DNA from 3 places in the Streptomyces sp. NPDC047869 genome. Region 3 is predicted to be linked to each of the others. Evidence: riboswitches for the same ligand, from Rfam matches in the RefSeq annotation. Region 3 holds a riboswitch; each other region holds the start of a gene.
What was found. A riboswitch is a leader RNA that binds a small molecule or an ion and turns the genes downstream of it on or off. The one in region 3 is predicted to bind cyclic di-AMP.

Region 1: it holds a riboswitch for cyclic di-AMP, as region 3 does, so the genes downstream of both, AB0924_RS10425 (transglycosylase family protein) here and AB0924_RS23320 (peptidoglycan DD-metalloendopeptidase family protein) in region 3, are expected to answer to the same signal.
Region 2: it holds a riboswitch for cyclic di-AMP, as region 3 does, so the genes downstream of both, AB0924_RS37860 (M23 family metallopeptidase) here and AB0924_RS23320 (peptidoglycan DD-metalloendopeptidase family protein) in region 3, are expected to answer to the same signal.

Annotation. Positions count from the first base shown of each region.
Region 1 covers NZ_JBEYRK010000006.1:84,470-92,308, reverse strand. The annotation lists gene AB0924_RS10450 (glycoside hydrolase domain-containing protein) at 1-483, shown strand, start outside; gene AB0924_RS10445 (SurA N-terminal domain-containing protein) at 630-1,277, shown strand; gene AB0924_RS10440 (nucleoside triphosphate pyrophosphohydrolase) at 1,422-2,390, shown strand; gene AB0924_RS10435 (cytochrome P450) at 2,436-3,725, shown strand; gene AB0924_RS10430 (transglycosylase family protein) at 3,874-4,926, shown strand; cyclic di-AMP (ydaO/yuaA leader) riboswitch at 5,103-5,275, shown strand; gene AB0924_RS10425 (transglycosylase family protein) at 5,280-5,972, shown strand; gene eno (phosphopyruvate hydratase) at 6,313-7,620, shown strand; gene AB0924_RS10415 (septum formation initiator family protein) at 7,743-7,839, shown strand, end outside.
Region 2 covers NZ_JBEYRK010000054.1:18,200-26,038, reverse strand. The annotation lists gene AB0924_RS37905 (amino acid permease) at 1-216, shown strand, start outside; tRNA gene AB0924_RS37900 (tRNA-Lys) at 306-378, shown strand; gene AB0924_RS37895 (NUDIX domain-containing protein) at 487-1,032, shown strand; gene AB0924_RS37890 (SDR family oxidoreductase) at 1,029-1,808, shown strand; gene ribA (GTP cyclohydrolase II) at 1,841-2,485, opposite strand; gene AB0924_RS37880 (MarR family transcriptional regulator) at 2,635-3,174, opposite strand; gene AB0924_RS37875 (dihydrofolate reductase family protein) at 3,244-4,377, shown strand; tRNA gene AB0924_RS37870 (tRNA-Met) at 4,443-4,516, shown strand; gene AB0924_RS37865 (PP2C family protein-serine/threonine phosphatase) at 4,718-5,968, shown strand; cyclic di-AMP (ydaO/yuaA leader) riboswitch at 6,131-6,299, shown strand; gene AB0924_RS37860 (M23 family metallopeptidase) at 6,307-7,353, shown strand; gene AB0924_RS37855 (aldo/keto reductase) at 7,497-7,839, shown strand, end outside.
Region 3 covers NZ_JBEYRK010000018.1:103,674-111,512, reverse strand. The annotation lists gene AB0924_RS23340 (MBL fold metallo-hydrolase) at 1-511, opposite strand, end outside; gene AB0924_RS23335 (Glu/Leu/Phe/Val dehydrogenase dimerization domain-containing protein) at 693-1,874, shown strand; gene AB0924_RS23330 (TetR/AcrR family transcriptional regulator) at 1,942-2,532, shown strand; gene AB0924_RS23325 (SGNH/GDSL hydrolase family protein) at 2,656-3,441, opposite strand; gene AB0924_RS23320 (peptidoglycan DD-metalloendopeptidase family protein) at 3,696-4,661, opposite strand; cyclic di-AMP (ydaO/yuaA leader) riboswitch at 4,666-4,861, opposite strand; gene AB0924_RS23315 (alpha-galactosidase) at 5,132-7,231, opposite strand; gene AB0924_RS23310 (tyrosine-protein phosphatase) at 7,404-7,839, shown strand, end outside.

The sequences.
Region 1 (7,839 bases), on a different contig from region 3:
ACCAGCTCCAACCCGGAGAAGCTCACCGCGTCCACCGCCGCCTCCCTCGGCACCAGCGACGCCAAGGACGCCGTGGCCAGGGCCGCCGCGCTCGGCATGAAGGCCGGCAGCGCGATCTACCTGGACATGGAGCCGTACGACGTCACGAACAAGTCCTGCAACGACGCCGTGCTCACCTACGTCCGCGCCTTCGACAAGGAGCTGCGCGTCAAGACGTACCGCGCCGGCTACTACGGCTTCACCAGCTCCAGCGCCAAGGCCATCGCCACCGCGAGCGACAAGACCGACCTGCCGGGCAACCTCTGGTACGCGCTGTGGGACAAGAAGAACACCACCACCTCGGACTGGCCCTGGGGTTCGACCCAGTTCACCAACCACAGCCGCGCCCACCAGTACATGGTCAACAGCAAGGAGTCGCACGGCGGTGTCACGCTCACCGTCGACCGTGACGCCTGGGACGCGCCGGTGGCCATCACCGGCTGACCCGTCCCCCGGCCCGGGGAGGCACCACGGTGCCCGAAGCACGTGCGAATCGTTGGTCGAATGGGTTGGCCACAGGCTGCCCACTGCCTAACATCGATCACCGCAAGACTTTGTGCACCGCCGCACAAGCTCCCCTGGAGGTCTCCTTGCACCGCCGCCGTCGCACCGCGCTCCTCCTCTCCGCCGCGATCGCCGCCGCGGCACCCGCCCTCACCGCCTGCGGAGGCGAGGCGCACCCGGGCGCCGCCGCGGTCGTGGGAGGGGAGCGGATCACCGTCGCCCAGCTCGAGGGCCGGGTCAACGAGGTACGCCGGGCGCAGCGCGCGGCGGTGCGGGACGAGACCCAGTACCAGCAGGTCCTCGCCTCCACCGGCAGTCTGACCCGCGACACCCTGCACAACATGGTCCTGGACCAGGTCCTGCACCGCGCCGCGCAGGACGAGGGGATCACGGTCACCCGCAAGGAGGTCTCCGGGATGCGGGCCGGCCTGGAGCAGCAGGCCGGTGGCGCCAAGGGCCTGGAGACCGCCTGGCTGCAGAAGTACGGCATCGCGCCCGGCCGCCTGGACGACAACCTCCGGCTCCAGCTCGAGGCGCAGAAACTCGCCGCGAAGCTCGGCTCGGACACCACGCAGCCCGCGTTCTGGAAGGCCCTGTCCCGGGCCTCCCAGGAACTCCACGTCGACCTCAACCCGCGCTACGGCGCCTGGGACGTGCGCAAGAGCGGCCGCGTGGACGCCAAGACGCCCTGGGTGCGGGAGGCCACGGCGACGGGGGCGCAGCAGCCGGCGTAGCGGGCGGTCGGCGCTCCTGTGCCGGGGCGCCGGAGCGGGTACGGCAGGGCCCGACGGGGACCGGTCGGTCATACGATCACACGTTGCCCCCGGCCCTGTGGACAACCGATCCCGTCCCTCTTCCCCGTGGGTTACGTTCGGATGGTGAACGCAACCAGTCCCGAAGCCGCCCCCGGCCGCATCGTCCTGCTCACCACCAGCCACCGCGTCGCGCCCGGCCTGCTGTCCTGGCCCGCCTGGCAGGCGCTGCGCACCGCCGACGCCGTGCTGTGCGCGGACGGCGCCCATCCGCAGCTTCCCTATCTGCGGGAGGCCGGGATAACGGTGGCGGAGGCGGCGCCCACCGCGCAGGAGCTGCTCGACACCTGCGCGGGCGGGCGGACGGTGGTCGTCGTGGCCACGGGGGAGGGAGAGCCCGCCCTCACCGACGGCCTCGCCCGCCTCGCCGGCTCCGGACGGTTCCGGATGCCCGAGCTGGAGCTGCTGCCCGCCTCCTACGACCTGCCCGGCGCCCGCCTCCTCGACCTCGTCCAGGTCATGGACCGCATCCGGGTCGAATGCCCCTGGTCGTCCCGGCAGACCCACCTGGGCCTGGCGAAGTACGGGATCGAGGAGGCGTACGAACTGGTCGAGGCGATCGAGGCCGGCGACCGGGAGGAACTGCGCGAGGAGCTGGGCGACGTCCTGCTCCAGGTCGTCTTCCACTCCCGTATCGCCGAGGAGGACCCGGAGGCGCCGTTCTCCGTCGACGACGTGGCCGGCGGCATCGTCGCCAAGCTGATCCACCGTCACCCGCACGTCTTCGGCGACGAGACGGCCGAGACCCCGGAGGACGTCAAGGAGCACTGGCTGCGCACCAAGGCCGAGGAGAAGCGGCGCACCTCGGTCACCGAGGGCGTACCCCTCGGCCAGCCCGGCCTGGCCCTCGCCGCCAAGCTCGCCTCCCGCACCCGCACGGCGGGCCTGGAGGTGCCGCTGCCCGAGGGCGAGGGCATCGGCTACGAGCTGCTGGCCCTGGCGGTCCGCGCCGAGTCCGCCGGTGTGGACCCGGAGGCGGCCCTGCGCGCGGCGGCGCGGGTGTACCGGGACGCGATACGGGCGGCCGAGAGCTGACACCCGCGCCGCGGAGCAGGCGTCCGTGACCGATACCGTCGAGGAGTGACCGACCAGCCCGCCCCGCCCAGCACCGCCCCGGAACTGTTCACCTGGGAGTTCGCCGCCGACCCCTACCCCGCCTACGCCTGGCTGCGCGAGCACGAGCCCGTGCGCCGGACGCGGCTGCCCAGCGGGGTCGAGGCCTGGCTGGTAACCCGGTACGCCGACGCCCGGCAGGCCCTCGCCGACCAGCGGCTGAGCAAGAACCCCGCGCACCACGACGAGCCCGCGCACGCCAAGGGCAAGACCGGTATCCCGGGTGAGCGCAAGGCCGAGTTGATGACGCACCTGCTGAACATCGACCCGCCGGACCACACCAGGCTGCGCAGGCTGGTCAGCAAGGCGTTCACGCCGCGCCGGGTCGCCGAGTTCGCGCCCCGGGTGCAGGAGCTGACCGACGACCTCATCGACCGGTTCGCGAGGACGGGCTCCGCCGACCTCATCCACGAGTTCGCCTTCCCGCTGCCCATCTACGCCATCTGCGACCTGCTCGGCGTCCCGCGCGAGGACCAGGACGACTTCCGCGACTGGGCCGGGATGATGATCAGGCACGGCGGAGGACCGCGCGGTGGGGTCGCCCGGTCGGTGAAGAAGATGCGCGGCTACCTCGCCGAGCTGATCCACCGCAAGCGTGCGGCACTGCCGGCCGAGCCCACCCCGGGCGAGGACCTGATCTCCGGCCTGATCCGCGCCTCCGACCACGGTGAGCACCTCACCGAGAACGAGGCCGCCGCGATGGCCTTCATCCTTCTGTTCGCCGGCTTCGAGACGACCGTCAACCTCATCGGCAACGGTACCTACGCCCTGCTCAACCACCCGGAGCAGCGCCACCGGCTGCAGGACTCCCTCGCCCGCGGCGAACAGGGTCTGCTGGAGACCGGTATCGAGGAACTGCTCCGCTACGACGGCCCGGTCGAGCTGGCCACCTGGCGGTTCGCCACCGGGCCGCTGACCCTCGGCGGGCAGGAGATCGCGGCCGGCGACCCGGTGCTCGTCGTCCTCGCCGCCGCCGACCGGGACCCGGAGCGGTTCGCCGGTCCCGACGTCCTCGACCTCGCCCGCGGGGACAACCAGCACCTTGGCTACGGCCACGGCATCCACTACTGCCTCGGCGCCCCGCTCGCCCGGCTGGAGGGCCGGACCGCGCTCGCCACGCTCCTCACCCGCCTCCCCGACCTGCGGCTCGCGGCCGATCCGGCCGACCTGCGCTGGCGCGGCGGGCTCATCATGCGCGGGCTGCGCACCCTGCCCGTGGAGTTCACCCCGGCCAAGGAACAGCCCGTACAACCGTAAACATGACGGGCGTTCAACTTTGTGATCTTCATGTGATCTGTGCGGCATGAACTTGTGACAAGTGATCGTGTGCCTATACGTTCACCCATCAACGCGGCCCGAGCATTGGGTGCCGCGTCGCTCCCGCTGTCGCACGAAAGGCTTCCGCATGCTCTCCGGGAACGGTCGTCACCGTCGCCCCCGTCAGGCTCCGGCTCTTCTCGTCGCGGCCGGAGTGACCGGCTCCGCCATCGCCATCCCGCTCCTAGGTGCCGCTAGCGCCAACGCGGCCGACGGCACGACCTGGGACAAGGTCGCCGAGTGCGAGAGCGGCGGCTCGTGGAGCGCCGACACGGGCAACGGGTACTACGGCGGACTGCAGATCTCCCAGGACGACTGGAACGCCTACGGCGGCACCAAGTACGCCGCCACCGCCGACCTGGCGAGCCGTTCCCAGCAGATCGCCGTCGCCGAGAAGATCCTCGCCGACAAGGGCACCACGCCCTGGACCACCTGTGCCCTGCTCTCCGGCCTGACCTCCGACTCCGGGTCCCTGGACGTCGACACGGGCGTCGGAGGCTCCGGGAAGTCCGGCTCGGACCATGGCGGGTCCGGCGACTCCTCCGGCTCCACGGACTCGTCCGATTCCGCCGGTGATCCCGACTCGTCCGGTCTGCCGGATTCCACCTCCTCGCCCGACTCCTCCGACTCCGGCTCCGACTCTTCCTCGGGCTCGGCCGGCAAGTCGTCCCCGGGCGCGGGCAAGAGTGCCGGCTCCAAGGGGTCGGACACGGGCACGGGCACTCCCGAGTCCGACGAATCCACCTCGCCGCGCGCCGAGGAGTCACAGGGGAGCGAGTCCGCGACCCCGGACCCGGTCGTGGAAGACTCGGACAATTCATTGCAGACCGGCGGTTCTTGGAGCCTCGTCGACACCGGAGCACTCAGCAGTGGCGGACGTCACCGCGGCGGCAGTGCGGACGAAAGCGTGACAAACGGTCAGAGCGCCTCCTCGTCGGGGAAGCACGCCTCCCGCGGGACGGACACCTACACCGTGCATGAGGGCGACACCCTCGCCTCCATCGCCGACTCCCTTGACGTGGACGGCGGATGGCACGAGCTGTACGCCCGGAACAAGAAGGCCATCGGTACCGACCCGAACCACATCTCCGCCGGTCAGACCCTGGAAGTCGGTAGCGAAACGGGCCAAAAGCAGCGGTAGTTGACGACCGGATTGGGCATTGATGTCCGCTTCGGTGAAAGTGTGGGATGAGTCTCAGAAGCCCTGATCGTCTTTGAAATTCCCTCGATCGCGTGTCTACGGTCGTGACCGCTCGTCACCACGAGCCCCGGCTGTCGCAACGCCGAATCCTGCCAGCGGCCGCCCGGGAACAGTCGTCGCGTAAAGCGCCGTAGGCAGGAGCGGGGGACCCAAGGTAAGTGCCGGAACCAGCGGTCGCGCTGGAACCGGCTAGGGGTGGAGCCGCGGCCCGTGAAAGCGGGCCCGCGGCCGGGCAACTCAACCGGCCCGAACCCGACAGCTCACCTCGCAGGCGTCGGTGAGGGGATCCATCCATGCTGTTCTCCAGCAAGGGCAAGCACCGTCGTCCGTCCAAGGCCACCCGTGCCATCGCGCTCGCCGGTGTTACCGGCGCCGCCGTCGCCGCCCCGCTGATGGCGGCCGGCAACGCCTCCGCCGCCACCACCTCCGAGTGGGACGCGGTCGCCCAGTGCGAGTCCGGTGGCAACTGGTCCATCAACACCGGCAACGGCTACTACGGCGGTCTGCAGTTCTCCGCCTCCACCTGGGCCGCCTACGGCGGCACGCAGTACGCCGGCCAGGCCAACCAGGCCTCCAAGGCCCAGCAGATAGCCGTCGCCGAGAAGGTCCTCGCCGCCCAGGGCAAGGGCGCCTGGCCGGTGTGCGGCAAGGGCCTGTCGAGCACCCCCTACAGCGGCTCCGCCCCGAGCGGCTCCTCCAAGAGCACCTCCTCGGGCAGCACCGCCACCCGCGCCGGCGACCAGCAGGCCGCCTCCCGTTCCAGCGAGCGTCCGGCCGCGAGCGCGAAGAAGACCGTCACCACCCCGACCGGTAAGAAGGTCAAGAAGGGCGACGGCGAGTACAAGGTGGTCAAGGGCGACACCCTCGGCACCATCGCCGAGAAGCACAAGGTCGACGGCGGCTGGCAGAAGCTCTTCAAGCTGAACAAGGACATCGTCCAGGACGCCGACCTCATCTACCCGGGCCAGCAGCTGCACCTGAAGTGACGCCTGGCTCCGACCGGAACCACAGTGCCCTCACAAGGCCGTCCCCCAAGCTGAAGGCCTCGTGAGGGCCATTCCTCCCGTCCCCCACGGGCTCCCCGCCCCGGTGCGTGTTCCCCCGTACGCACCGGGGCGGGGCTGTGTTTTTTCCCGCCCCCTTCCCCCATTGGTTCGCGGAACCTCACCGAACCGCTTTGTTCCGGACAGGAACAATGGGTACCGTCTCTCTGTCCACGGGACGGTCGGTCGGTGGCCGACGCCCCTTGGACGGTTAGGCTCTAGTCGCAAGGCAGAGCCGAAAGGCACCCCGCCCCGCACTTCCAGCGTCACATCCATGAAGGAGATGCTCGTGCCGTCCATCGACGTCGTCGTAGCCCGGGAAATCCTGGACTCCCGAGGCAACCCCACGGTCGAGGTCGAGGTCGGCCTCGACGACGGCAGCACGGGTCGTGCCGCCGTGCCGTCCGGTGCCTCCACCGGTGCCTTCGAGGCCATCGAGCTCCGTGACGGCGACCCCAACCGCTACCAGGGCAAGGGCGTCGAGAAGGCCGTCCTCGCCGTCATCGAGCAGATCGGCCCGGAGCTGGTCGGCTACGACGCCACCGAGCAGCGCCTGATCGACCAGGCCATGTTCGACCTGGACGCCACCGACAACAAGGGCTCGCTCGGCGCCAACGCCATCCTCGGCGTCTCCCTCGCCGTCGCGCACGCCGCCTCCGAGGCCAGCGACCTGCCGCTGTTCCGCTACCTGGGCGGCCCGAACGCGCACCTGCTGCCGGTGCCGATGATGAACATCCTGAACGGCGGCTCGCACGCCGACTCCAACGTGGACATCCAGGAGTTCATGATCGCTCCGATCGGCGCGGAGTCCTTCTCCGAGGCCCTGCGCTGGGGCACCGAGGTCTACCACACGCTGAAGAAGGTCCTGAAGAGCAAGGGCCTGTCCACCGGCCTCGGCGACGAGGGCGGGTTCGCCCCGAACCTCGGCTCCAACCGCGAGGCCCTCGACCTCATCCTCGAGGCCATCAAGGAAGCCGGCTACGCGCCCGGCGAGCAGATCGCCCTCGCGCTCGACGTCGCCGCCTCCGAGTTCTACAAGGACGGCAAGTACCTCTTCGAGGGCAAGGACCGCTCCGCCGCCGAGATGACGGAGTACTACGAGGAGCTCGTCGCGGCCTACCCGCTCGTCTCCATCGAGGACCCGCTGTTCGAGGACGACTGGGCCGGCTGGAAGATCATCACCGACAAGCTCGGCGACAAGGTCCAGCTCGTCGGCGACGACCTGTTCGTCACCAACCCCGAGCGCCTCGCCCGCGGCATCGACGAGGGTGCCGCCAACGCCCTGCTGGTCAAGGTGAACCAGATCGGCTCGCTCACCGAGACCCTGGACGCCGTCGAGCTGGCCCAGCGCAACGGCTTCAAGTGCATGATGTCCCACCGCTCCGGTGAGACCGAGGACGTCACCATCGCCGACCTGGCCGTCGCCACCAACTGCGGCCAGATCAAGACCGGCGCCCCGGCCCGCTCCGAGCGCGTCGCCAAGTACAACCAGCTGCTGCGCATCGAGGAGATCCTCGACGACGCCGCGGTGTACGCCGGCCGCAGCGCCTTCCCGCGCTTCCGCGGCCACACCGAGGTCTCCAAGGGCTGACCTCCGCCGGGCCGATCCGAACGGGACGACCCGGATATCAGCCAGTCGTACGTACGTCCCCGTACCCGGTCCCGTACCGTGTGCGGGGACGTACGCACGTGGAAGGGGAGGCGGAGAGCCAGATGGCCGTCAAGGACCGGGACCGTTTCTCCACCGCCACCAGGCTGCGCGCGCTCGGCGAGCAGACCGCGGCCAGGGTCTACCGCTCCCAGACCAAAC
Region 2 (7,839 bases), on a different contig from region 3:
GGCCTGGTCTCCGTCACCTGGGTGGCCGTCATCACGGTCCTGTTCATGCTCCCCCAGGTCTCCCCGGTCACCTGGAAGACCTTCAACTACGCCCCGGTCGCGGTCCTCGTCGTCCTGGGTTTCGCCGCGACCTGGTGGCTGGCCTCGGCCCGCCACTGGTTCCTGCGGCCGGCCCGAGTCCCCGCCCCGGAGCCGGCCGAACCGGTCGAGAACTAGTCACCTCCCCCGCCCGACGCGGCCGGGTCGGCAATACCCGATCGGAGACGCGGCCGCGTCCGGCTATGCTCGGACAGGCAACATCGCCTGGGCCCTTAGCTCAATTGGCAGAGCAGTGGACTTTTAATCCATTGGTTGTGGGTTCGAGTCCCACAGGGCCTACGCAGTGACGCCCCCGGCTCAACGACACACCGAGCCGGGGGCGAGCCGTTTCCCGGGGTTCTCCGCGACCGCGGGCCGGTGCCCGGCGGCCCGCCGGAGGGACATGCCGTGACCCAGCCGCAGACCGACGGCCGGCCCGGGGCCCTGCCCCCCGCCCTCGCGTCCATGACCCTGCTGGCCGCCGCCGTCATCGTCCACGACCGGACCGCCGGCCGGGTCGTCCTCCTCCGGCGTGGCGAGAACGCCAAGTTCGGCCGGGGCCTGTGGGACCTCCCGGTGGGCAAGAGCGAACCGGGCGAGCCGGTCACCGCCACCGCCGTGCGCGAGCTGTACGAGGAGACCGGCCTGACCGTGCGGCCCGAGGCGCTGAAGGTCGCGCACCTCATCCACGGAGCCCGGGGCGTCGAGGCGCCGGGCGGCTACCTCACCGTCGTCTTCGCCGCCCACGAGTGGACAGGAGAGCCCGGGAACCGGGAACCGGCCAAGCACGCCGAGGTCCGCTGGACCCGCGTCGACGAGCTGCCCGAGAACTGCGTGCCCGGCACCCGCCACGCGCTCTCCGGGTACCTCGGCGGCGCTACCCGGGTGTCGCTCGACGGGTGGGGCGGTCCCGGGGACTTCGCCCAGGGGGCAGCCCTTAGGGTGCGGGGATGAGTTCGCGGGCGTATCTGTCGGAGCTGTTCTCACTGGACGGCCTGGTCGCCGTGGTGACCGGGGGCAGTTCCGGCATCGGGCGGGCCGTCGCCGGTGCCCTGGCGCGGGCCGGGGCGAGCGTGGTGGTGGTGGCGCGCGGGGAGGCGGAACTCGCCGCCACGGTGGAGGAGCTGGCCTCCGACGGCTGCCGGGCGGCCCGGGTGAGCGCCGATCTGGGCACCCGCGACGGGGTGCGCGCGGCGGCCGAGGAGGTGGCCGGGGTGTTCGGGGAGCCCGACATCCTCGTCAACTGCGCCGGGATCAATCTGCGGCCCCCGATGGGCGAGCTGGGCGAGGACGTCTGGGACGCCACCATGGCGGTGAACCTGGAGGCGCCCTATCTGCTGGGACAGCGGTTCGGACCCGGCATGGCCGAACGCGGCTTCGGGCGGATCATCCACGTCACCTCCCAGCAGGCGCACCGGGCGTTCGTGCAGAGCGGTGCCTACGGCGTGTCCAAGGGCGCGCTGGAGTCGCTGGCCCGGTCACAGGCCGAGGCGTGGTCGCCGTACGGGGTCACCTGCAACACCCTGGTGCCGGGGTTCGTGATGACGCCGCTCAACGCGCGTCTGTCGTCCGACCCGGAGCGGGTGGCGGCGCTCGCCGCCCGCACGATGGTGGGGCGCAACGGCCTGGCCGAGGACTTCGCGGGCGCCGCGGTGTTCCTGGCGAGCCGCGCCTCCGCCTATGTCACCGGCCAGTCGGTCTTCGTCGACGGCGGCCTCTCCGTTCACTAGCCCGGCCCCGCGCGGCGAAGTGCGGGCCCCGCTCAGCCCGCGCTCAGTTCCGGCAGGGCGTCCAACTCGACCAGCGGCAGCGTGTGCTGGGTCTGCAGGACCTTGGCGCGCAGGTAACGGACGTTGTGGGCCGTGGTGAAGACACCGGTCGGCACCCGGTCCCGGACGAGGACGCCGAGCGAGCGCAACTGCTGTGCCTTGTCGGGGTTGTTGGAGAGCAGGTCGAGTTCCCCGATGCCGAGCGCGCCCAGCATCTGGGCGGCGGCCGTGTAGTCGCGGGCGTCCTCCGGGAGGCCGAGCGCGGCGTTGGCCTCGTAGGTGTCGAGGCCCTGGTCCTGGAGGGCGTAGGCGTCGAGCTTGTTGTACAGGCCGATGCCGCGCCCCTCCTGGCGGAGATAGAGCAGCACGCCCCCGCGCTCGGCGATGCGTTCGACCGCCTCGCGGAGCTGCGGCCCGCAGTCGCAGCGGGCCGAGCCGAAGACGTCCCCGGTCAGGCACTCGGAGTGCAGTCGCACCAGCGGGACCGCCCCGGGCTCGCCGAGGACGACGGCGACGTGCTCCTGGCCGTCGCCGAGGCCGTGGAAGGTGACGAGTTCGGCGTCGACGCGGTAGCCGTCGTCGAAGTGCAGCGGCACCCGGACGCGGGCGCGCGGGGTGGCGGCGGGGGTGTCGGACATGCGGGCCTCCGGGTTCCGTCCCTTGGCACCTGCTTCAGATTTGAAGCAGTGGCTAGGTCCGGGACCCTATCGCATGCTTAAAAGTTAAAGCAACGCATTTCGCAGGGGCGCCGCGCGGCGCCCGCGCCCGGGCCGGGCGCGGGCCGCGCTCAGGAGCGCGGCGGCTCGGGCGGCTGCCCCGAACAGGGCGACGACCGCCGCCGCCACGGCACGTCCTCCGCCGCGGCCCCCGTCTCCTCCCCCTCCAGCACCCGGGCCACCCCGGCACAGATCTCTTCCAGCTGCCCCACCTGCTCGGGCGTGAGCCGGTCGAACAAGGTGGTGCGGACCGTCTCGACGTGTCCGGGTGCCGTACGCTCCAGCACGGCCATCCCCTCCTGCGTCAGCACCGCGAGACTGCTGCGCCGGTCCCAGCGGCAGTCCTCCCGGCGCACCAGCCCGTCCCGCTCCAGCCTGGTCACCGCGTAGGTCAGCCTGCTGCGGGTGATCTTCAGGGTCTCGGCGAGGTCGGTCATGCGCAGTCGCCGCTCGGGCGCCTCGGAGAGGTTGGCCAGCACGGAGTAGAACAGGTGGGGCATGCCGGCCTCCTGCTGGAGCTGCCGGTCGATGGCGTCCTCCAGCAGCCGGGAGGCGGCGATGTAGGCGCGCCAGGCGCGCTGCTCCTCGGGAGTGAGCCAGCGGGTCGTCATGTCGCCAGTGTAAGTTTGTTTCAAACTTGAACCAAGACTCCGCCGGGGTCTTCGCGAGGGAGCGCGCCGATGCCGTACCCGTACGTCCTGCTGTCCGCCGCCGTCTCCCTCGACGGCTACCTGGACGACACCGGCCCCGACCGGCTGCTGCTCTCCGGCCCGGCCGACTTCGACCGCGTCGACGAGGTGAGGGCCTCGGTGGACGCCATCCTGATCGGCGCCGGCACCATCCGCGCCGACAACCCCCGGCTCCTCGTCAACTCGCCCGGGCGGCGCGCCGCCCGGGTGGCCGAGGGCCGGCCCGCGTACCCCCTGAAGATCGCCGTCACCGCCTCCGGCGACCTCGACCCGGCCGCGCACTTCTGGCACACCGGCGGCGAGAAGCTCGTGTACACCACGGACCGGGGCGCCGGGCGGGCCGCCCGCGTCCTCGGCGCGACCGCCGACGTGGTGACCCTCGGCCCCGAGCTCGACTGGCGCGCCCTGCTGGAGCACCTGCACGACGTGCGCGGAGTGCGGCGCCTGATGGTCGAGGGCGGCGGAACCGTCCACACCCAGCTCCTCCAGCAGGGTCTCGCCGACGAACTCCAGCTCGTCCTCGCCCCGCTCTTCGTCGGTGACCCGGCCGCCCCGCGCCTGTTCGGCCCGGGGGCGTACCAGGGCGGCCGGCTCCGGCTCACCGAGTCCCGCCGCATCGAGGACGTCGTCCTCATGCGCTACGAACCCACCGCCCCCGGCACCGGCCCCGCGCCGGCCGCCGCCGACCGGCGCTGGCTGGCCACCGCCTGCGAGCTGGCCGCCCTGTGCCCGCCCTCCCGCACCGCGTTCAGCGTCGGCGCGGTCGTGGTGGCCGCCGACGGCACCGAGCTGGCCCGCGGCCACTCGCGCGAGGGCGGCGACCCCGTGGTGCACGCCGAGGAGGCGGCCCTGGCGAAGCTGGACCCGGCCGACCCCCGGCTGCCCGGTGCCACCGTCTACAGCAGCCTGGAGCCCTGCTCGCGCCGCGCCTCCCGCCCCGCACCCTGTGCCGAGCTGATCATGCGCGCGGGCGTGCGCCGGGTGGTCACGGCCTGGCGGGAGCCGGACACCTTCGTCCCCGGCGCCGACGGCAGCGGGGTGCTGGCGGCCGCCGGTGTGGACGTCATCCTGCTCCCCGAGTACGAGGGCCCCGCCAAGGCGCCGAACGCCCATCTGCTGCCCTGAGCGGCACCGCGCGGAAACGTGTGTGCCGAGCACTCCGCGGATGGCGTATGCTTGAGACACAACGACGCGGGGTGGAGCAGCTCGGTAGCTCGCTGGGCTCATAACCCAGAGGTCGCAGGTTCAAATCCTGTCCCCGCTACTGAAGACTCAGGGCCGGAATCCAGTACATGGATTCCGGCCCTGAGTGTTTCCCGCCCGGCTCCCGCCGGATACCGAGGGAGCCGCGCCCACAAGGCGAGTGGCGTACGTCACAGCAGGTCATCCGCTCGGGCCACAGCAGTCGCCCGCCTCCCGCGCCCCCGCCACGCTGGTCGTACGTCGAGGACACGGGAGACCAGCAGTGCGCCCTGGTGAGGTGGAGGAGAGCCCGTACCCCAGGGCGGGCGACAGGTTCCCCGGCGGACCCGTCCCGGACCCGGGCCCCGGCCCCGTGCCCCTGCCGCCGGAACGGGGCCGCCGCCGCGTCGCGCGCACCCTGCCCCACGCCCTCTCCCTCCTGCTCATCGCGGGCGGGCTGCTGTACGACCTGCTCACCCCGCGCGACTTCACCGCCGTGCCCTTCTTCACCGCCGCTCCGCTGGTCGCCGCGCCCCTGGCCTCGCTGCGCACCACGCTCCTCACCGGGCTGGCCGCCCTGGCCGCCACCTATGTGGTGCACGCCCACTTCGGCCCGGGCCTGGACGTCAACACCGTCACCCAGATCGTCACCGTGGCCACGGTCGCCCTGCTGGCCGTCGTCATCAACCGGGTCGTACGCCTCGGCGACCGGCGGCTCGCCTCCGTCCGGGAGATCGCCGAGGCCGCCCAGCGGGCCGTGCTGCCCGAGCCCGCTCCCCGCATCGCCGGCCTCGACATCGCGGCCCGGTACGAGGCGGCGCAGGAGGGCGCGTTCATCGGCGGCGACCTGTACGCGGTGCAGGACGGCCCGCACGGCGTACGGCTGGTCGTCGGGGACGTGCGCGGCAAGGGGATGGGCGCGGTCGCCGCCGTCGCCGTGGTGATCGGGGCGTTCCGGGAGGCCGCCGAGCACGAGGCCACGCTGGAGGCGGTCGCCGGGCGGCTGGAGCGGGCGCTGGCCCGCGAGGGCACCCGGCGCGGGGTCGACGCACTGGAGGGCTTCACCACCGTCGTCCTCGCCGAACTGCCCCACGGGGAAGGGGTGGTGCGGGTCGTCAACCGCGGTCATCCGCCGCCCCTGCTGCTGCACGCCGACGGCACGCTGCGCGCCCTGACCGCTGACGACCCCGCGCTGCCGCTCGGCATGGGCGACCTCGGCCGGTGGCCCGACCGCGCGGCCGAGTACCGCTTCCCGGCCGGTTCCACCCTGCTGCTGTACACCGACGGCCTCACCGAGGCCCGTGACGCCCACGGCCGGTTCTACGATCCGGTGCGCCGGCTCGCCGGGCGCCGCTTCCCCGACCCGCCCACTCTGCTCATCCGGCTCGCCGCGGAGGTCAGGCGGCACTCCGGGGGCGGCATGGCGGACGACATGGCGCTGCTGGCCGTACGCCGGCCCGGGGCGGATGTGACCAACAGTGATCGGACGGCAGCCCTCCGCTTCACTGCTGAGTCACCATCAAAAACTCCGTGACTCCTGAATGCGGGTCAACTCGCCCCTTTTTCACGGCCGTGCGGCGTACGTCCACCCTCGGGAACATTAATGATCAAGCCGAACGGCTTGGAATCTCACAGGTGGGTCTATTAACGTTCGATAACGCAGCGCGGTCGTCCCAGCCGTCACAAGAGGCGGCTCCGTGCGCACGCGCCGAATCCCGCAAGGGAACCGGGGAACCACCACCTTGGGGTGAATCACGCGGATGCCACCGTGAACCGATCGGGTTCTCGGTACGTATACGCGCGTAGGAGACCTTCCTGCTCCGAACCCGTCAGCTAACCCGGTAGGCGGAGGAAGGAAAGGAGTACGCCCGCGTGGCGTCCAACCGGCCTGCCCCCGAAGCCCCCTACGTGCCCAGCCAGCGTGACACCGAAACATTCGGCTACGGCGGCTACAGCGCCGAAGAGGGTCCCTGGGAGGAATGGAACCCCACCGAGGAGTCCATCCGTCCCGTACGCGGCCGGCACCGCGTCGCCAAGCAGCGCGGCGGGCTCGCCCGCAGCTCCACCGTCCTCGGCGTCGGCGTCATAGCGGCAGTCGGCGCGGGCGGCATGGCCAGTGCCCACACCGGCAAGCCGCCGGTGTCCATCTCGATGCCCGACCTGCCCTCCGTCGGCTCCCTGTTCGACGACGACCACTCCGAGGCGTCCAAGGCCACCACGGCCTCACTCAGCTCGGTCGGCACCACCGCCGCCGACAGTGAGCAGGACGCCTCCGACGCGGGGGAGACCCTGCGCAACCGGATCATGACGCAGGCCGAGCAGCAGCAGAGCAAGGCCGACTCCACGGCCACCGCGGCAGCGGCCGCCGCCGCCGGGCAGAAGGCCGCCGACGCGGCCGCCAAGGCGCAGAAGGAGGCCAAGGCCGAGGCCGAGGCCAAGGCCGCCGAGGCCAAGAAGGAGGCCGAGGCCGCCGCCGCGAAGAAGGCCGAGGCGGAGCGGCTGGCCGAGCTGGCCAAGCAGTACACGCTGCCGACGTCCTCGTACACGATCACCTCGACCTTCGGCCAGGCCGGTTCGATGTGGTCCTCCGGCTACCACACCGGCCTCGACTTCGCCGCGCCCACCGGCACGCTGATCAAGGCCATCCACAGCGGCACCGTCACCGAGGCGGGCTGGGCCGGCGCCTACGGCTACCGCACCGTCCTCACCCTCGACGACGGCACCGAGCTCTGGTTCTGCCACCAGTCCTCGATCAGCGTCTCCGCCGGCCAGAAGGTCAGCACCGGCGACGTCATCGGACGTGTCGGCGCCACCGGCAACGTCACCGGCCCGCACCTGCACCTGGAGGTCCACCCCGGCGGCGCGGCCACCGGCATCGACCCGATGGCGTGGCTGCACGGCAAGGGCCTCAACCCCTGAGCCCGGCCCGGGCCTCCTGACCCCGGCCCCCGGCATCTCGATCCGGCAGCCCTGACGCCCCGGCGTCAGGGCTGCGGCCGTGTTCACACACCGTTCGCACGGTCCCGGAATGGGCGGTACCGGGGTGATCGTTGTAACCGGACATGACTGCTTCTCTGCGCAAACTCGGCTCCTCCGACCTCGAGGTCTTCCCGCTCGCCCTCGGCGGCAACGTCTTCGGCTGGACCGCCGACGAGGAGACCTCCTTCGCCGTCCTCGACGCCTACACGGGGGCCGGCGGCAACTTCGTCGACACCGCCGACTCCTACTCGGCGTGGATCGAGGGCAACGAGGGCGGCGAGTCGGAGACGATCATCGGCAAGTGGCTCAAGGCCCGCGGCAACCGCTCCGACGTCGTCGTCGCGACCAAGGTCAGCCAGCACCCGGAGTACCAGGGCCTCACCGCGGCCAACATCAAGGCCGCCGCCGACGCCTCCCTGCGCCGCC
Region 3 (7,839 bases):
GCGCCTTGATCGTGGGCATGTCCAGGTGGTCGTAGTGGTCGTGCGAGATCACCACCACGTCGACCGGACCGAGCGCGGCCAGCGGCAGCGGCACCGGGTGCAGCCGCCTGGGCCCGACGAAGGGGAAGGGGGAGCAGCGCTCACCCCAGACGGGGTCGAACAGGACGCGGTGACCGTCGATCTCCACGAGCACGCTGGAGTGGCCCATCCAGGTCACCCGCAGCCCCGTCGTGGGCGGCTTGGCCAGGTCGGCGAGGGTGGTGGCGTGCACCGGGACGGTGCCGTCCGGGGAGCGCAGCGGCCGGGTGTCCTTGTCCAGGAACACCTTGGCGAGGTCGAGCGTGGAGCCGGAGGGCCGGGTACGGGCGGTGCCGCCCGGGTTCTGGAAGACGCCGTCCCTGAAGTGCGGGGAACGGCGGATCCGGGCGAGGCGCTCACCGCGCGGCTGCGCGCCGAAGGCCTCGGGCTGCAGCGCGCTGAGCCCGGAGCTCTTGGAACGCCATCCGGTCACGGTTACCTCCAGTGAAGTCGCTGAGGTCCTCCATTATGGTCGGCCCGTCCGACAGGGGTGCCGCCCGCCGAGCCGTCCCGCTCCCCCGGTCGGCCGAGACGTCCCGCACGGCGCTTTGACAGCGGCCCGACGGCTACGGATACTGACCCGTCGTTCAGTAACCGCCCTCCCGGGAGCCCCCATGGCCGCCGCCCCCCTCATGTCGCTCGTGTGGACCGACCACGTCACCGGGCGCCAGGGCTTCCTGGTCGTCGACCGGCTGGTGCGCGGCGTGGCCAGCGGCGGGCTGCGCATGCGCGCCGGCTGCACGCTGGAGGAGGTCACCGGGCTCGCGCGCGGCATGACGATGAAGGAGGCCCTGCACTACGACCCGGAGGCCCGGTACGTCCCCCTCGGCGGCGCCAAGGGCGGCATCGACTGCGATCCGCGGGACCCGGCGGCCTACGGGCTCCTCGTGCGCTATCTGCGCGCCATGCGGCCGTACATCGAGAGCTGCTGGACCACCGGCGAGGATCTGGGTCTCAGCCAGGACCTGGTGGACCGGGCCGCCGCCGAGGCGGGCCTGGTCTCCACCGTTCAGGCCGTGTTCCCGCTGCTGGACGACGAGCCGGCGGCCCGCGCGCGGCTCGCCGACGCCTTCGCGGTGCGGGTGGACGGCGTCGGCCTGGACGAGCTGGCGGGCGGCTGCGGGGTGGCCGAGTCGGTGCTGGCGGCCCTGGACCGGGCCTCGGTGCCGTACCGGGGCACCCGGGTGGCCGTGCAGGGGCTGGGCACGATGGGCGGGGCCACGGCGCGTTTCCTCGCGCGCGCGGGTCTGACGGTGGTGGCGGTGGCCGACGTCAAGGGGACCGTCGCCAACCCGGACGGCCTCGATGTGGAGGCGCTGCTGGCGGCGCGGGACGCCTACGGCACGCTCGACCGCTCCGCGCTGCGCCCGGCCGACCGTGAGCTGCCCGGCGACGCCTGGCTGTCGGCGGACGCGGAGGTGCTGGTTCCGGCGGCGGTCTCGTACGCGGTCGACACTGCCGGGCAGGAGCGGATCACCGCCCGCTGGATCGTCGAGGCCGCCAACATGCCCGTACTGCCGGAGGCGGAGCGGCTGCTGACCGCGCGCGGGGTGACGGTGCTGCCGGACGTGGTGGTCAACTCCGCCACCAACGCCTGGTGGTGGTGGACGCTGTTCGGCGACATCGGCCCGGACGCCGACGAGGCGTTCGCCCACATCCGCCGCTCGATGCGGGCCCTGACCGGGACGGTGCTGGACCGTGCGCGGGCCGACGGGACGACGCCGCGCGCCGCCGCCCACGCCCTGGTGTCGGACCGGCTGCCGGTGATCGCCGGGCGCTTCGGCTGGTACCGCTGACCCCGGCGGGCACGGCCGCCGTCGGTGCCCTGGGGGGCGGCGTCGGCGGACGGACTAGGGTGACCGCGTGGCGAGAGTGCGGTTGAGCGTGGCCGAGCGGCGGGAGGAGATGCTGCGGGCCGCCATCGGGCAGATCGAGGCGCGGGGCGTGGCGGCGGTCAGGATCGCCGACGTGGCCTCGGCGCTCGGGGTGAGCAACGCGCTGGTGCTGTACCACTTCTCGACGAAGGAGAAGCTGGTCGCCGCCGCCTTCGCCTACGCGGCCGAGGACGACCTCGCGCGGCTGCGCGCGCTGCTGGACCGGCGGACCTCCGCCCTGCGCCGGCTGCGCGCCGCCGTGCGCTGGTACGCGCCCACGGGCCAGGCCAAGGGCTGGCGGCTGTGGATCGAGGGCTGGGCGGTGTCGCTGCGAGAGCCGGCCCTGCGGGCGGTCACCCGGGACCTCGACCAGCGGTGGAAGGCGGCGATCGCCGAGGTCATCGCGGAGGGCGTGGCGGCGGGCGAGTTCACCTGCCCCGACCCCACGGGCACGGCCCTGCGGCTCACCGCCCTGCTCGACGGCCTGGCCGTGCAGCTCACGTCCTATCCGGGCGCGGTGCCACGCGCCCGCGCGCAGGAGTGGGTGAACGACGCCCTGGCCAGGGAACTGGGCCTGTAGCGCGCGGAGTCGACCGGCCGGAGCACCCCGGCCCGGAACACGGGCCGGGACTCCGGTGGGCGCGCGGGCGTGCCCCGCACCGCCGGGATCGCGGTACGGGGCACGGTCACGCCGCGCGCGGGGTCAGGCGACCGACGCGATGCGCATCTTGATGTCGTCCGGCGAGAGCGCGCCCTTCGCCGTGACGTGGTCCCCGGAGGACTCCCCGCGCAGTCGGCGGCCGATCCACGGGACGAGGTACTCGCGGGCCCAGTGGACGTCGTCCCGGCGGATCTCCAGGGTGCCCCGGGGCGGCAGCGGCGGCCAGGCCTGCTCCGGGTCGGCCGGGATCTCCAGGCCGAGGGCCTGACCGGCGCGCAGCGCCACGCGCGTGTGCCCCTCGGGCGAGAGGTGCAGCCGGTCGTTGTCCCAGGCCCTGCGGTCCTGGACGGACCTCAGGGACCACAGGTCGAGCACGGGGCAGCCGTACCGGTCGGCGATGGCGCGGACGTGCCCGTTGTAGGTGGCGATCTTGCCGCGCAGATGCTTGAGCACCGGCACGCCCCGGGTGTCGAAGCCGGTCGTCACCATCACCGTGCCCGCGGCCGCCGCGAGGGGGGCGAGGGCCCGCTCGAAGCGCTCGGCCACCTCGTCGGGGTCGGTGCCCGGCCGGATGATGTCGTTGCCGCCCGCACAGAAGGAGACGAGGTCCGGGGCCAGTTCGACGGCCCTCGGGAGCTGGTGCTCGACGATCTGGTCGAGCAGCTTCCCGCGGACCGCGAGGTTGGTGTACTTGAAGTCGCCCTCGGGCCGCCGGTCGGCGAGCAGGACCGCGAACCGGTCGGCCCAGCCGACGAACGCCCCGTCGGGCCCGGGGTCGCCGACGCCCTCGGTGAAGCTGTCCCCCACCGCCACGTACGACCCGATCACTGATGTGTTGTCACTCTTCGAATCGTCTGCCACGTCGGACCATGATTCACCTTCGGATGTGACTTACGCGACCGTAGGCAGGGGTTGACGAGCGGTGAGATGAGACACCCTTAAAGAAATTGCCAACCCAGGAATACGGCCGGTACGGGGACCGTCCGGACACACCGAAGGCCGGACCCGGGGATCGGGGGTCCGGCCTTCGGAGGCGTGTCAGGCAGGTGGGCGTGAGGAGCGTGTCCCTCGGCGCCGGTGGCTCAGAGGGCGACGCCGTGCGAGCGGAGGTAGGCGACCGGGTCCACGTCCGAGCCGTAGTTCGGCGTGGTGCGGATCTCGAAGTGCAGGTGCGGGCCGGTCACGTTGCCGGTGGCGCCGGAAAGGCCGACCTGCTGGCCCGGGGTCACCGTCTGACCGGCCGACACCGAGAGCTGCGAGAGGTGGGCGTACTGGGCGTAGTAGCCGTCGTTCAGCTTGATGACGACCTGGTTGCCGTACGCGCCGCCCCAGCCGGCGGAGACGACGGTGCCGGCGCCGACGGCCTTGAGGGAGGTGCCGGTGGGGACGACGAAGTCGACGCCCGTGTGGTAGCCGCTGGACCACATGCTGCCCGCCACGTGGTACGCGGTGCCGACGGTGGGCGCGGCGACCGGGAGGGTGTAGCCGGTGGCGGGGGCCGCCTCGGCGGCCTGGGTGGCCTGGGTGGCCTGGGTGGCCTGGGCCACCGGGGACGCCTGGGCCAACGGAGACGCCTGGGTGGCGGGGGTCGCCCGGGCGGTCTTCGCCGGCGCCTCCGCCCGGGCCTTCGAAGGCTGCGCGGGGGCGGGGGACTCGGCGCGGGTGGGGGCGGCGGCCTTCTTGCCGAGCGACAGCTTCAGACCCGGGTGGATCAGGGCCGGATTCTCGCCGACGGCCTGCCGGTTGTCCGCGTAGAGCCGGTGCCAGCCCCCGCTCACGTGCTGCTCGCCGGCGATCTTCGCGAGGCAGTCGCCGGACTTCACCGTGTAGGTGCGAACGCCAATGGCCTGCTGCGCGGCGGTCTTCCCGGCCGCCGTCTTCGCCACGGACTGCACGGTCTTTCCGGAGACGGGCTGCGCGGTGGCGGCGTGCGCTCCGGTGGCACCCAGCAGGGGCAGGGCCAGTGCGGCACCGCCGGTTCCGGCGACGGCGACGGAACGGGTGAAACGCTGGGTCTTGGGACGGCGGTGCTTACCCTTCGCGGGCATGACGCATTCCTCTCCGGCGCCTGCGAGGTGAGCTGTCGGGTTCGGGCTGGAGCTGCCCGGCCGCGCGGTGCGCGGCTGCACCCCGAGCCTGTCGCGGAGACCGGGACAGGCAGTCGTACCTGGCGGGTCCCCCGCTCCTGCCGCGCACGGGTCATGTGTGTGGGACTCCGGGCGGCGGCAGGATTCGGCGTTCCGTCCGGATTGATGGCGAACGTAAGCGAGCCCGACGCACGGAAACAAGCGACCGATTCCCGGCGTTCAGGTGCCAGAAGATCCAAATGGGAAATTCGTGGTCACGGTGCGTGAATTCGCACCCGCGCGGTCGAGTCAATTTCCCGTATTCGCTTGGGCATTAGGTGGACATGACGAACAGCGGACGGTCACGGTTATGACGCTCCTCACGCCCCGCTGCCCCAGGCGCCTTTATTCCACACCTAGTTGGAATGAACGGGCCACTCAGGACATAAGGGTCAGATGCGACACAGACGGAGAACTGCCGCATCCAGGTCGCCGCGCAGCCCGGTCGGCAGTCCGTGGTGCAGCAGAACGGCACCTCTGTGAACTTCGCCCGTTTCGCGGCATTCGTACGATGCCGTCGGGTCGAGTCCGCGCAGTCGTACGCGCGGTACCGGCTCTCCGTAGCTCTGCGTCTGGAGCCAGGCCAGGACCACCGCCTCGTCCCCGAGCACGTACTGGACGGCGCTCAGGCCGCCCGTCGGGGGCCGCAGCCGGTACAGGTCGCCGCGCTGGACGAGCGGCCGGATCTCCTTGTAGAGGGCCACCCACTCCCTGGCTTCGGCCAGTTCCTCGTCGGTCCACTCGGTGAGGTCGCCGCCGATACCGAGCACACCCGCCATGGAGCTGACGAACCGGAAGCGCAGGGCGCTGATCCTGCCGTTGAGCTGGGTGTTCGGGCTGTCGGTGACCCAGGCCGCCATCACGCGCGCGGGGTGGATCTGGCTGAAGCCGTGCTGGATGGCGAGCCGGTCCAGCGGGTCGGTGTTGTCGGAGGTCCACACCTGGTCGGTGCGGCTCAGCACACCGAGGTCGATCCGGCCGCCGCCCCCTGAGCAGGACTCGAAGGCGACCCGGGGGTGGGCGGCGCGCAGCCGGTCCAGCAGGGCGTACAGCGCGCGGACGTGGTCGACCCACAGGCGCTGCGGGTACGGCTCCCCCGGCCAGCCGGCGTCGGTGAAGCAGCGGTTGAAGTCCCACTTCACATAGTCGATCGGGGCGCCGGACAGCAGGGCGTCCAGCCGCTCCCACAGGTACTCCTGGACGTCCTCCCGGGCGAGGTTGAGGACGAGTTGGTTGCGCAGTTCCGTCCGCCTGCGGCCCGGCTGGTACTGCACCCAGTCGGGGTGGGCCCGGTACAGGTCGCTGTCCGGGTTGACCATCTCGGGCTCGACCCAGACACCGAACCGCATGCCGAGGCCGTGCACCTGGTCCGCCAGGGGCCCGAGGCCGTGCGGGAACCGGTCGGGGTTGGGGGTCCAGTCCCCGAGCCCGGCCCGGTCGCTGGTGCGGGCCCCGAACCAGCCGTCGTCGACGACGAACAGCTCGACGCCGATGCCGGCCGCGCGCCGGGCGAGCGCCGCCTGCCGCTCCTCGGAGATGTCGAAGAACGTCGCCTCCCAGGAGTTGAACAGCACCGGCCGGTCCCGCTCGGCGTCCGGGATCACATGCGCACGCTGGTAGGCGTGCCAGGTCCGGCTGGCCCCGCCGAAGCCACCGTCGCTCCACAGGCCCGCGAAGACGGGGGTGCTGTACGACTCCCCCGGCGCCAGGAGCAGCAGGCCCGAGTCGTCGTGGCCGGCCCCGCCGGTGATCTGCACGCGCGCGTCCGGGAGTTGGGCGACGGCGATCCGCCAGGAGCCGGACCAGCCGAGCGCGCAGCCGTAGACCTCGCCGCGTTCCTCGGTGGCGTCGGTGTCGAGGGCGACCCAGGGCAGGTGCTGGTGGCCGGTGTGGCCGCGGCGGCTGCCGATGACCTTCTCGCCGTGGGTGAGCGGCGCGCGGGTGAGCAGGGACTCGGCGGCCCAGCGGCCGTGCAGCTGGGACAGCCGCCAGCCGTCGCGTTCGGGCAGGGTCCAGGTGGCGGCGTCGGCGCGCAGCAGCTCCACGCGCGTGTGCCCGCCGTTCTCCAGGGTGACCCGGCGCTCCACGACGTCACCGCGCATCCGGTAGTGCAGGGTGATCGCCAGTCCGTCGTCGTCGAAGCGCAGCCGCAGCTCCGCGCCGTCGGTGCCGTCTCCCGTCCCGTCCCGGTCGCATTCGTACGACACGAAGCGCCATTCGGTGCCGCGCCGCTCGTCGGTGCGCACACAGAGGGCGGGACGGACGAAGCGGGGGCCGCCCTCGACGGGGTACTCCTCGCGGCCGTCGAGCGGGGACTCGAAGGGCCGGTAGACGGGCAGCGGGCTCAGGGCCAGGGCCTCGGCGTCGGCGAGCGCGATGCGGGGCCCCCAGTGGAGGTGGAGCAGTTCGTGCGCCTCGGTCAGGTGCAGGGCATAGCTGCTGGTGGGCCCCGACAGGAGCCAGGTGCGTCCGTTCTCGGCGATGTCCACCATCGAGACCTCACAGGTGTCAACAGATCCGCGCAGGTGCGCACATCATCGGGGCCGGTACGCTCCGGTGGCAACGCCTGTGGACAACTCGTTGCCCGAGATGATCGATGTCGTATCGTCGACGGAGCGCCCGCCGGCGAGCCGAGCCGACGGGGTCCGACCGGGAGGAGCCCCCGTGACGCAGCAGGTCCCGTCGACCGAGCCCGATCTGGCCGGAGTGCGCAACTTCCGTGACGTGGGCGGACTGCCGACCGAGGACGGCCGGCGGGTGCGCTCGGGGGTGCTTTTCCGCAGCGGCCACCTCGCGCACGCGACGGACGAGGACGCGGCCTTCCTCGGCTCCCTGGGCCTGCACACGGTGTTCGACTTCCGCAACGCGGCCGACCAGAAGCTGGAGGGCCCGGACGTCGCCCTGCCGGGCGTGCGGAACGTGAACCTGCCGCTGAGCGACCCGGCGGACGGTGCCGAGTTCTGGAAGATGGTCCGCGACGGCGACCTCGACCAGTTGCGCGGCATCCTCGCGGACGGCAAGGGCGCCGCCCGGATGGTCGCCTCCTACCGGAAGATCGTGACCGAACGCACCGCCGAGCACTCCCGTGTGCTGCACGCGC